DNA from 3 places in the Exiguobacterium sp. SH0S7 genome. Region 3 is predicted to be linked to each of the others. Evidence: riboswitches for the same ligand, from Rfam matches in the RefSeq annotation. Region 3 holds a riboswitch; each other region holds the start of a gene.
The links. A riboswitch is a leader RNA that binds a small molecule or an ion and turns the genes downstream of it on or off. The one in region 3 is predicted to bind thiamine pyrophosphate.
Positions count from the first base shown of each region.

Region 1: it holds a riboswitch for thiamine pyrophosphate, as region 3 does, so the genes downstream of both, thiW (energy coupling factor transporter S component ThiW) here and thiT (energy-coupled thiamine transporter ThiT) in region 3, are expected to answer to the same signal.
Region 2: it holds a riboswitch for thiamine pyrophosphate, as region 3 does, so the genes downstream of both, tenA (thiaminase II) here and thiT (energy-coupled thiamine transporter ThiT) in region 3, are expected to answer to the same signal.

Region 1 covers NZ_SJVA01000004.1:19,888-24,060, forward strand. Annotated here, with positions in the region: gene EVJ22_RS08205 (VOC family protein) at 1-197, opposite strand, end outside; gene EVJ22_RS08210 (YcxB family protein) at 291-794, shown strand; gene EVJ22_RS08215 (GNAT family N-acetyltransferase) at 776-1,255, shown strand; gene thiW (energy coupling factor transporter S component ThiW) at 1,290-1,778, opposite strand; TPP riboswitch at 1,842-1,940, opposite strand; gene EVJ22_RS08225 (hypothetical protein) at 1,965-2,285, opposite strand; gene EVJ22_RS08230 (phosphotransferase family protein) at 2,330-3,298, shown strand; gene EVJ22_RS08235 (hypothetical protein) at 3,299-4,045, opposite strand.
Region 2 covers NZ_SJVA01000004.1:61,361-65,533, forward strand. Annotated here, with positions in the region: gene pelG (exopolysaccharide Pel transporter PelG) at 1-1,342, shown strand, start outside; TPP riboswitch at 1,404-1,508, shown strand; gene tenA (thiaminase II) at 1,590-2,264, shown strand; gene thiM (hydroxyethylthiazole kinase) at 2,261-3,052, shown strand; gene thiD (bifunctional hydroxymethylpyrimidine kinase/phosphomethylpyrimidine kinase) at 3,049-3,879, shown strand; gene thiE (thiamine phosphate synthase) at 3,857-4,173, shown strand, end outside.
Region 3 covers NZ_SJVA01000002.1:151,057-155,229, forward strand. Annotated here, with positions in the region: gene EVJ22_RS04485 (DAK2 domain-containing protein) at 1-78, opposite strand, end outside; gene EVJ22_RS04490 (Asp23/Gls24 family envelope stress response protein) at 101-463, opposite strand; gene rpmB (50S ribosomal protein L28) at 716-904, shown strand; gene EVJ22_RS04500 (thiamine diphosphokinase) at 961-1,548, opposite strand; gene thiT (energy-coupled thiamine transporter ThiT) at 1,548-2,120, opposite strand; TPP riboswitch at 2,195-2,294, opposite strand; gene rpe (ribulose-phosphate 3-epimerase) at 2,314-2,970, opposite strand; gene rsgA (ribosome small subunit-dependent GTPase A) at 2,972-3,856, opposite strand; gene pknB (Stk1 family PASTA domain-containing Ser/Thr kinase) at 3,900-4,173, opposite strand, start outside.

The DNA of each region.
Region 1 (4,173 bases), on a different contig from region 3:
GAATACGGCGATAACGTCTCGTCGGTCTTCGCCGTCTGGAGTTCGATATAGAAGTCGCCGAGCTTGAGCCAACTGTTGAACGCCCGGGTATGGAAGTTGGGTGACTCTTGGACGAGCTCAAAACCGAGCGTTTCATAAAATTGCTTTGACGCCGCATAGTCGGGCGTTTGGATACAGAGATGGTGGATTTGTTTCATCGTGTCACTCCTTTGCTTTTATTTTAGCGAATAGGAGCCTGAAGCGGAACTTTTCTTGAACGAAGACGTATACGACACCGAGGAGGGATACATATGGAAATCCAATACGAATTGACGGAAGAAGACTACATTCACTTCAACTTGAGTCATATTAGACGTTCAAAGATAGGAAAGAGGATGCTATTCCTGCAGCGCATCATCGGGCCCGTCATCATTTTAAGTGGTGGCGCTTTGACGTTCGCGACACTGTTTCAAGATACGAGCTGGTGGCTGTTTGGGGTATATGGCGTCATCAGCCTCCTCTGGTTCCTGTATTATCCGAAGTATTTTGAACGGCATATCCGAAAACAAACGAAGCGGATGATTCAAGAACGAAGCAATGAAGGCATGATCGGCCCGCATACGATGGATTTGGATGAAGACGGTCTTCGTGACAAAAATGCGTTCGGGGAGACGAAAGTCTCATGGAGCGGCATCAAGGAAGTCGTCGAGGAAGCCGATTATGTGTATTTGTATAACTCGTCGGTCAGCGCCTACATCTTGCCGAAACGCGGGCAGGACATGGAGGAGGTACAACGATGGCTACCGATGCGTTGACGATTCAACCGATTGATGAGACGAACTTGGATGCGGTCGTCGCCTTGACCGTCGCACCTGGTCAGGCCCGCTTTATCGAAACGAACGCGGAATCGCTCCGCGAGATGGACGTCGACGTCAAGTACGCGTGGACGTGCTACGCGCTCTGTCGAGACAATCAACCGGTCGGCTTCATGATGGTCGGGGCCGAGAACAAGGTGGAGCGTTACGTCTGGCTCGACCGCTTTATGATTGATATGGATGAGCAAGGGAAAGGCATCGGGTCAACATTTTTGCAACTTGCGATTGAGTGGATGCAAGAGCGATTTGATGTCGATGACATCATCCTCAGTCTCCATCCGACGAACGAACCAGCGAAACGGTTTTATGCGAAGGGCGGATTTGAGGACAGTGGCTTGATTGATGAAGCGAACGGGGAAGAGATTTGGGTGTATCACGTGAAGCAGGGACAGCCTTCCTAAGTCGGCCGTCCCTGTTTTGGTGGTTGTTGTTCAATTATCGCTTCACCGTGAGTGGACGCAACTGTTTGACCCGCGCCAAGACGATCCAGCCGAGGATGGCTCCGGTCACGCTCGAGGCGAGGAAGGCCGGGAAGAAGAACAGCGCCCCAAACTCAGAACCCATTAAGATTTTCGCGTACGGGACGGCGATGAGCGAGGCAATGACGCCCGTCCCGATGACTTCACCGAGCGCAGCGAAAGCGACCCGGTTCGTCCGCACGTAAAATAGTCCGGCAAGCAAGGCGCCGATCATACCACCTGGGAAGGCGAGCAACGACCCGGTCCCGGTCATGACACGGACGAGTCCGGTCACGAACGCGACGAGGACGGCACCAATCGGACTGACGGTGACGGCGGCGATGACGTTCACCATATGTTGCACCGGATAGGCCCGGGCGACACCGGTCGGGATGGAGATGAACAGGGAGCCGATGATGGCGATGGCGATGAGCATCGCCATCCAAGTGAGTTGTTGAATACGCATGAAGTGTCTCCTTTCAAAATGAAAACGCCACTTCTCCAAGTGGAAAAGTGGCGTGGACAGACAGACGTATCCAAGCCACTTCCCTACGCTGGTATGAGCCAGATCAGGTTCGAAGGGTCCGGCAGTTGCCGTCTCAGCCCGAAGGCTCCCCTAGTGGTCGTTTATTGGTTTGAGTATAGCATACCGTTATTTTGTTGCCTCAATTTTTCGCGGTCGGAAGATGAAATAAATGATACCGCTATACAGGGCGTATAAAAACAGGGAAAACACGAGATTGATGAGCCACGGGAGTGTACCCATAAATACGGTGACCGAGGCGTTACGGAACCAGCCGAGTGAAAGACATAGTCCGACAAAGCTGAGCACGATCGTCGTCCAAAAGCTGATATCTGGACGCCTCGACACGCGGCGAACGACTAGACCGATTATGAAGCTGAAGACAGCCGTCGTACCTAAATACATATAGAGTAACGCATCAACCGGGTATGAATAATAGACAACGTCCATATTATTTCCTCCTAAACGAAGTGTGGTGAAAGGAAGTGAGGTCAGTGAGGAGTGCGATCCCATGGCGTGACGAGTCTTACCGTGAACAGTTCGAGCACTGGCTCGATGGCCATGTGCCAGGCGTGACGTGGCGGGTTGTGAAAGATACGGATTTGACATACTTGATGTATGGAGAGTACGGAGCAGACCGTTACTACGCCAAGGCGGTGACAGCAATTAGTGATGGCGAGGCCGAACTGTCGATGCATCTAGCCGAACGGCATCCGGGACTGGTCCCGGAGGTCATCGCCATTGACGCGGCACGCAACTGGCTACTTATGCGAGACATCGGCGGGGATGCACTTCGCGAATACCCTAAGCACAGTCGGTACGAAGCGGCTGTGCGTCAATATGCGAAACTACAGAGAAAAGAAGCGAATTACATGGATACGCTTTTGGCCTACGGCATCCCGGACCGGTGTCCGGCTCGTCTAAAAGAAGAGATACGGACGTATTTACCCGAGTTATGTACGGGGTTAGATCGAGATAAGGCAGAGGCGGTGCTGGCGCTCCAAGACGAACTCCTCACCATGTGCGACGAGCTCGCGACGGGTATGCCGATGAGTCTCGAGCACGGCGATTTACATTGCGGCAACATCTTTTGGCGCGAACAGACGGATGACTTATGTATTCTCGATTGGGGCGATGCGACCGTCACCCATCCGTTCTTCAGCGTCCGTGTGTTTTGGAACGCGCTCTACGACTTGTTGCCGGAAGACGATGAAGTCGCCTGGTATGAACAGATTCAGAAGATGCGTACCGTCTACTTGGCTGAGTGGGAAGATGTGGCGCCTCGGGACTTGCTATGGCGCCATTTGTTGATCGCTGAAGAGCTCGGTTGCGTATATCGGGCGCTGTCGTGGCATATATATGTGACCAACTATCGGTATGATCCGTCCGAGTCAGCCGATAAACCGGCCCAATGGCTCAACTTGTTCCTCGAGTATCGGGACTTGAAACGTCGCGGTACGTGATCACTCATTCTTCTCGAGCAGGTTTTCATAATCCGTCTCGTTCCAAAACAGCTGGGCGATTGACTCCGGTGCTTTCAAAATCTCACCGTCTTGGTCGTAGACGATGGCGTAGCCGTTTTCGATCTCAAAGACGATCAAGTCGGCCGTCACTTCCTTGACGCCGTTCCCGGCAATGATGACGTTCTCGATTGGGTCGCGTGCGACTTGAACTCCCCATTCGTCGAGCTCGACGATGAGCGCTGACGTGTAGGCATGGCGGTCGTAAATCGATTGAAACTCGTCTTGCGTCAATGTGACGTCGGTCGGGGGGGCACTCGTCCCGTATTTGCGCTTCTCAATCTCCTCAACGAATTGCGTGAACGACTCTTCTTGCCAAAAGAGCGGTGCGACCGACTCGGGACCGTTGGCGATCTCACCGTCTTCATTCTCATAGACGGTCGCGTACGTGCCGTCGTCGAGCTTGAACGGATAAATATCGGCGTATGTATGATGGATCCCGTCCCCGGCGATGACGACGCGTTCGAACGTCTCCCGGAACGGTGTTAGCCCTTGGGTTTCGAGCGCTGCTAACAAGTCTTGGGCAGTCTCGTGTTGGTCAAAGACGTCTTTGAAATCTTCTCGTGTCCATTCGATCGTCGCTTCTTCATCTTGTTCGTTCATATCAGGAGAGACGATTGGTTGCTCGGCTTGATCGGTACAACCTGTCAGCAAGAACGCGCTTAAGCCAAGTAGTCCTAACCGTTTCATAAAACAACCCCCTAGTAAGTTACATTATTTCCCTATTTTACATTAGCGTAGCATGTATGAAATAGGATGAGAACCTGGATACTTTCTCATCTAGGGCAAATGCAATCGCTACCTCGTCTGGTTCAATC
Region 2 (4,173 bases), on a different contig from region 3:
GATCGTCATCCTTGTTGTCGGTACGATTCAATGGTTGGCGTTTCAGATGCCGATGTTGTCGCTCGAGGAACGGACACTGTTTATGCTATCCGTGTCTTACGCGTTCATTTTCTCGCAAATTCTATTTAGTTTTCAGCAGCTCGTCGTCACGCGATACGTGGCCGATTTATTTTATGAAAAGAAAGCCCATGAGATCTTTCCTGTCTTCACCGGCATGTTAAAAGTGACGATTCTCGCTGCCGTCGTCATGTATAGCGTGTTTTGGCTGATTTCACCGCTCAGTTTCGCCTATAAGCTCGTCCTGTTCGTCTTATTCATGACCATCAACGTCATCTGGGTCATGTTCTTGTTCTTGAGCGCCGCCAAATTTTATCAAGCGGTCGCTTACAGCTTCTTGCTAGGCGGGGTTATTTCAGTCGCGAGCGTCTATTTGATCAGTCGTCTCATGGTCAACCCATCGAGCCTCGAGCTTTTGTTTGGCTTTACCGTTGGGATGGTCGTGACGCTGTTCGGCCTATTCTTCGCGATGCTCCGAACGTTTCCGCTCAGGTATGCAACACGAGAGTTTTCATACTTCCGGTATTTTGATAAGTATCCGGACTTGTTCGCGATTGGTGTGTTATACGTGCTTGGGATCTGGGTGACCAACTTCATCATCTGGTTTGGTGAAGGGCGCATGGTGATTGCCGATTCGTTCGTGTTCAATCCGTATTACGACACGGCTGTGTTCTGGTCGTACTTGACGATCATCCCGACCCAGCTCTTGTTCGTCGTCGCTGTAGAGACAAGGTTTTACGAGCGCTACCGAACGTTTTACGGCTTGATCAATTATGGTGGGGCGTTACACCAAATTGAGAAGGCGAAGCAGACGATGACGACGGTGTTGAAAAATGAATTGATCCGACTTGGGCGAAGTCAAGGTGTTGTCACCTTGTTCGCGATCTTGATGGCGGGTGTGTTCGTCGGTTGGATCGGTGTCCCGGAAGAAGTCGGTCAAATTTTCCGGATGACGACGCTCGCCGCGTTCGCGAACGCGATGATTCTCGTACTGACGCTGCTCTTGCTTTATTTTGAGGACCGGCGTGGTGCGTTGTTCGTCAACCTCTCGTTCTTCACATTGAACGCCTTGTTCACGTTGTCGTTACTGTCACGCGGAATCGACTGGTACGGAGTCGGCTTTGCCATCAGCACGACGATCACGTTCTTCATTGCGGGACTACGCTTGATTTATTATATGGGGAAGGTCGATTATTACGTGTTTGCGGCCTCGAACCGTCGTAAGCTCGGGACAGAGCGGTTCTCACATTTTGGGACCGCGCTCAACCGTCGCTTCTCGCGTTAAAGGGTTTGCATTTTCCAAAAAGATTGATATGATGTGGTCGAAGATGACCAAATTTCATAATGTTTGCCACTAGGGGAGTCGCTTGACGCGGCTGAGATGGACAAGGTCCAGACCCTTTGAACCTGATCTAGTTCACGCTAGCGGAGGGAAGTGGGCGAAACGTCCTTTCTCACACTCTTTGTGTATGGCCGACGCCGCTTCCGTTATGGGAGGCGGCGTCTTTTTTCATACAAAGGAGGAGAATACGATGACATTTACCGCACACATCCGCCAAGAGGCCGACGCCTTGTTTGAGGCGAGTTTCCACCATCCGTTCGTCCGCGCGCTCGGAGACGGGACACTCGACGAGGCGAAGTTTCGGCATTACGTGATGCAAGACTCGTACTACTTGAATCAATTTTCGAAAGTACAGGCGAAGGGCGCTACACTTGCCCCGACGATGGAGCTGGCGAGCCGATTTTTGACGCACGCCCTCCATACGATCGAGGCGGAGCACGAGTTGCATCGGGACTTTTTTACGATGCTCAAGGTGAGTGACGTGGAGTGGGCGACGTTCGAACCAGCTCCGACGGCTTATGCATACGCGCTCCATATGCAACAAGCCGGCCCGACCCTCGGAGACGTGCTCGCGGCGATTCTTCCATGCTACTGGGTGTATTACGAGATCGGGGAGCGCTTGAAGGACGCAGAGCCAGACCATCCGATTTATTCTGTTTGGATTGCGACGTACGGTTCGGAATGGTTCCGTGAACTCGTCGAAGAGCAGATCGAGCGACTTGACGAATTGGCGGGACAAGCGACGGAGTCAGAACGGATGCGCTATCAGCAGCTGTTTTTGAAAAGTTGCTACTATGAGCTCGCGTTTTGGGAGATGGCCTGGACACTCGAATCGTGGGAACTGCCGCTTGAGGTGGGACGATGAGGCCGGATCTATGGGAAGCCGTCCGGTTGAAGCGACCGCTCGTCCATAACATTACGAACATCGTCGTCGCCAACTTCTCGGCCAACGGGTTGCTCGCCATCGGTGCGTCCCCGGTCATGGCCGATGCGATTGAAGAAGTGGCAGACATGGCGACCGTGAGCGATGCCCTCGTCTTGAACATCGGGACGCTTGACGCAATGACCGAGGCGACGATGATCCGTGCCGGACAAGCTGCGAATCAGTCGGGTCGTCCTGTCGTCCTAGACCCGGTCGGTGTCGGGGCGACGTCATTTCGCCGCGGTGTCGTTGAACGAATTTTGCGAGACGTCCGCGTCACGGTCATCCGTGGGAACGCCGGGGAAGTCGCCACGCTTGTCGATGCCGGTTGGACGACGAAAGGGGTCGACGCCGGAAGCGGCACACATCATCCGCAACAACTCGCCGAACGAGCAGCGAACCGATTTAGCTGTGTTGTCGCGATTACGGGGAGGACAGATTTCGTGAGCGATGGTACGGTCACGCTAGAAATTTTGGGCGGGCATCCGCTCATGACAGAGACCACAGGCACCGGCTGTCTACTCAGTGCGGTCGTCGGTGCGTTCCTTGCTGTTGAACCGGACGTGATGACGGCAACCTCGACCGCGCTCACCGGATATGCACGATGCGGCGAGTTGGCGAGTGAAGCAGCGACGGGTCCTGGGGATTTCCCGATCCACTTTCTCAACGCGCTCGCTACCATGACGTCAACTGACCTGCCGAGCGACCGAATCGAGGTGTTTGCGCGATGAGGCCTCAAGTCTTGACCATCGCCGGTTCGGACTCTGGCGGGGGAGCCGGAATCCAAGCCGATTTGAAAACGTTTCAAGAATTAGGCGTATTTGGCACGAGTGTCGTGACCGCGGTGACGGCTCAAAACACGCGTGGCGTGCACGGTGTCGAAGCCGTCTCCGCCGACCTCGTCGCACGCCAGCTCGATGCAGTCGGATCAGACTTTATCATCTCGGCGTGCAAGACCGGGATGCTGTTCAATCGTGAGTTGATTGACATCGTAGCTGACGCGCTCGAGCAGCATCGTTTTCAAAATGTCGTCGTCGATCCGGTCATGATCGCTAAAGGCGGTGCGACCTTGCTTGAACGGGACGCCGTCACCGCGCTACGGACGAGGCTGTTACCGATGGCGACGGTCGTCACACCAAATATCCCTGAAGCTGAAGTGTTGACCGGCTTGACGATTTGTACGTTCACTGATCGTCTGAAAGCAGCTGAGCGCTTGTTGTCTTACGGTGCAAACGTCGTCATGTTGAAAGGCGGTCATTTGGATGGTCCTCTCGCCGAAGACCTAGTCATGACGAAGACCGATACGTTTCGAATGGTGACGCCACGGTTGCTGACGAAAGATACGCACGGGACCGGTTGCACGTTTTCGGCTGCGCTAACAGCGGAGCTCGCGAACGGGCATACCGTTATGGAAGCCGCGCAGAAGGCGAAACAGTTCATCCATAGTGCCATCGCCCACGGATTGCAGATCGGCAGCGGGCATGGACCGACAAATCATTGGGCGTACAATAAGCACCCGAAGGAGGTGGTTTCCATTGAATCCATCGCCTATCGTTGAGCGGTTAAAGCTCTACTTCATTTGCGGCACGGCGGATACGTTTGATCTCGTTCAGACGGTCGAAACGGCGCTTCAATGTGGTGTGACATGTTTTCAATTTCGCGAAAAAGGTAAAGAGCCACTGTATGGGGATAAAAAAGAAGCGATGGCACGAGCGTTGCATACACTTTGTCGACAGTACAGTGTCCCGTTCATCGTCAACGATGACGTCGAGCTGGCAATCAAACTCGATGCGGACGGAGTTCATGTCGGACAAGAGGACGCAGCAGCCGAAGTCGTTCGTCGGCGAATCGG
Region 3 (4,173 bases):
TGCATTTTGGCTCAAGTTGGCTGCACCGTTTGCGACCATTTGCGCAAACACCAATCCATCTAAACGTTTTAACCCCACACCAAATCCTCCTTCGTTCTCGTCAGTCATTCGTCAGACGAACGCCTTGTACGAATATATTTACCGACGAAACGTTTAATCCTAAAGTTTCACCGAGCGTGTATTTCACACGACTTTGCACGTTGTACGCGACTTCTGACACTTTCGTCCCGTAGCTCACGATGATGTGCATATCGATATGTACGTCTTCTCCATCTTGACGTACGACAACGCCACGCGCATAGTTCTCACGTTTGAGCAGTTCTGCGATCCCGTCTTTCAGTTGAGCTTGTGACGCCATTCCTACGACGCCGAAACATTCCATCGCCGCACCGCCCGCGAGTGTCGCGACCACGTCGTTCGTGATATCAATATTGCCATATGTTGTCTTCATTTCAATTGCCATATGGAGTAGCCTCCTTTATTCGGAATGATTCCTACAGTATATTCTACAATAAGTACCTAGTTATTAAAAGGACATGCCCCTAAACTCGGTCAATTGTAACCGCAACCCTCATTCATTATTAAAATCCTCATCCGTAATGTCAAGTTTTTTTCTTGTCATCCGGTTATTTTCTAGTTGCATCGTGAAAAAACCCATGCTAATATAAACGAGTGTCTATTAGGACGAACCCACATAAAAAAGGAGGGGAAACGCATGGCACGTAAATGCTACGTAACAGGTAAGTCACCTAAGTCAGGTAACAACCGTTCGCACGCACTCAACAAGACAAAACGTACTTGGGGTGTAAACGTACAAAAAGTTCGCATTCTCGTTGACGGTAAACCTAAACGAGTTTGGGTTTCAGCTCGCGCTCTTAAATCAGGTCTCGTTGAACGCGTATAATTACCATACACGAACGAAATAAATCCCAGCGGCATACGCCGATGGGATTTTTTTGTTTACTTCTTTATATACATAATCAAGACGTTGCCACTGTGAACGAGCAAGTCCGCCTCTTCTGCCGACCACTCGTTTGAAATCGTCAGCGCCTCATAGCTGACGACGTCATGGTTCTCGAGCGGGTACTTGACGCCACGAATCGAGACCGAGGCCCGTTTCCAAGGTACGAGCGACAAGTAATGGTCAGGACGACGCGGGAGACGATAGTCCCCTTTTCCGACGAGACGGACTTCTTGCCCGTCTGCGAACAACCGCATCTCGGGGTACGCCTCGAGCAGACCGACGTTACTGAGCGTCATATCGAGCCTGCCCCCGAGTGCACCGTACACGTCGATCACGTCCGCTCCTTTCCCTCGTGCCGCCTCGAGGGCGATCTCAAGGTCGGTCACGTCTTTTTCAGACGGATAACGGACAGCTTCCTCCGGCACGGTGCCTGTGAACGAATCAAAGTCACCGACGAGCAGGTCCGGCTTCATCCCACGGTCGAGCAGCGTATGATAGCCGCCGTCGACACCGATGACGTAATCGGCGTTCCGAGGAAGATCAGGGACCGCTTCCGGGCTCGCAGCCACAATCAAGACGCGCATTATCTGATGTCCCGTGTCGCGAGCGTCGCGAAGCGCGGCGCCGACGTGAACAAGAGCACGATCACGACCGCCGAGACGAGGAACGACGGCAACATATACGTCAAGTTATAGCCGAGCGAGTACAAGACGACCGGTCCTTCCGCATACTCGGCGAAGAAGACAATGCCGGAGACGACGTGCGCAACGTAGCGGAGCGCCGAGCCGATCAACGCCCCGAGAATCAAATAGAACGTGAGCGTTTTCTTGGCGCCGTCTTTTGCCGACTGTTTGACTTGACCGGCGAAGATGCCGGCGACTCCGACGAGGCCGTAGGCGACCGTATAGTCGAGTAAAAATTGGACCGGCGTGAAGATATAGGCCCCAAATAACAGTTGTAGCGTCCCGACGAGCGCGCCCGTCGCGAGTCCGCCTCTCAATCCGTGGCGATACGCCATCACGAGAATCGGTAGCATCGCCAAGCTGACTGCTCCGCCTTGCGGCAACCGATATGGGATGAGCATGTCAAAGATCAGTCCGAGTGAGGCGAACAGCGAGATTTCAATGAGCGCCTGTAGTTTTAAACGTTGTTTCATCTTATTCCCTCCTTGATATGAGTGAACGACAAAAAGCAGCATGACGTAAACGCCATGCTGCTATCGTGTAGCAACGTGCATTTTCGCCACATCCCTACGTCCGTGTGAACGGAACAGGTTCAAAGGGTTAGCTCATGCCTCTCAGCCACAGATGTGACACCCCTTGCGACAATATTTGTTGTTCTATAGATGATTATACACGAGACGCGTTGCGAATGCTATCGATTGCGTCTTTATAGCTCGGTTCGTTATAGATGGCTGAACCGGCAACGAGGACGTCGGCACCTGCGTCGATACAAAGTTTTGCCGTCGCAGGATTTACCCCGCCATCGATCTCGATCTCGAAGTCGAGACGACGCGCTTGGCGCATCTCGCTGAGCGCCGCGATCTTCGGGACGACCGCTTCGATGAACGCTTGGCCGCCAAAGCCAGGGTTCACGGTCATGAGCAACACCATATCGACATCACCGAGCACGTGCTCGATTGATGACAACGGCGTATGTGGGTTCAAGACGACACCACACTTGGCGCCGGCTCCTTTGATTTGTTGCAATACGCGATGCAAATGGTTTGTCGCCTCGACATGGACCGTGACGATATCGGCGCCTGCTTGAACGAAGTCCTCGACGAACCGTTCCGGTTGGTCGATCATCAAATGGACGTCTAATACTATGTCCGACTTGTCACGCAAACTTTTGAGTACCGGCAGTCCAATCGAGATGTTCGGCACGAACTGACCGTCCATGACGTCAAAATGAATGTAATCGGCCCCTGCTTCTTGGACCGCTTTGACCTCTGCCTCAAGGTTGGCAAAATCGGCCGACAGGATCGATGGTGCGATTTTAATCATGTTAGTACCTCCGTTGTCTATCTTTTAATTCCTCCATAAACGTAACATAGTTCGCATAGCGGGTGGAAGCGATTTCTCCGGCCTCGACCGCCGCTTTGACGGCACAACCCGGCTCGTTCAAATGGGCGCAACCACGGAATTTACAGTCATCGTGCCGCAAGACGAATTCAGGGAAACACCAACGCATCTCCTCGACTTCAAGTTCTTCCGGGAACTCAAGACTCGAGAATCCAGGTGTATCGGCGACGAACCCGTCCGCGAGTGTGATGAGCGTGACGTGACGCGTCGTATGCTTCCCGCGGCCAAGCGCTTTCGAAATCTTACCAGTCGCGAGTTCGAGCTCCGGTGCGACCGCGTTCAGCAACGAACTCTTCCCGACGCCGGTCTGTCCGGCGAACACGCTCGTCTTGTCTTTGAACGCGCTGCGGATGAGCTCGATTCCAGCTCCGTCTTCGGTCGACGTCTCAATGACTTGATAGCCGATCGAACGGTATAGCGCTGCCGCCGCACTAATTTTTTCTTTTTCAGCTTCTAGCAACAAGTCCATCTTCGTCAACACGATGATTGGGTGAACTTGCTTCGATTCGATCAAAATGAGAAAGCGGTCAAGCAAATGAAACGAGAACGCCGGCTCTTTCACGGAAAAGAGCAGAAACGCCTGATCGATGTTGGCGATCGGCGGACGGACGAGATGGTTCGACCGCTCATCGACAGCCATGATGTAGCCGGTCCCGTCCCCTTGGTCTTGAATATCGACGTCGTCCCCGACGACGGGCGAAATGTTTCGGTTCCGGAAGTTTCCCCGGGCGCGACATCTGATTTCAACTTTCGTTTCGGTCATGACATCATAAAATCCACCTTGCAAGCGAATAATCGTTCCTTTCATCCTGTTTCCTCCTTAGAAAAGAGGTGACGCGCACGCCACCTCTTCATTGTGAATCTTTTGCTTGTGCGTATGTCACCGTATCGGTCCGAACGACTTCACCCTCGACTTCAATCGTCGCGGTACCGACTTCGTCCGGAGCAATGACGAGCGTATAGGAATACGTCGTCGTTTCTGTGATCATATCACGCAACACTTCGATCTCACCACGGGCATCGACGGTACGAATGACGACTTCGACCGGTTCCGCCTCGTCACCCTCTGCCGGCGGTTCGATTTCGACGTCCACTTCCCGCTCGATTGAGATGTCGGTCGGCTCG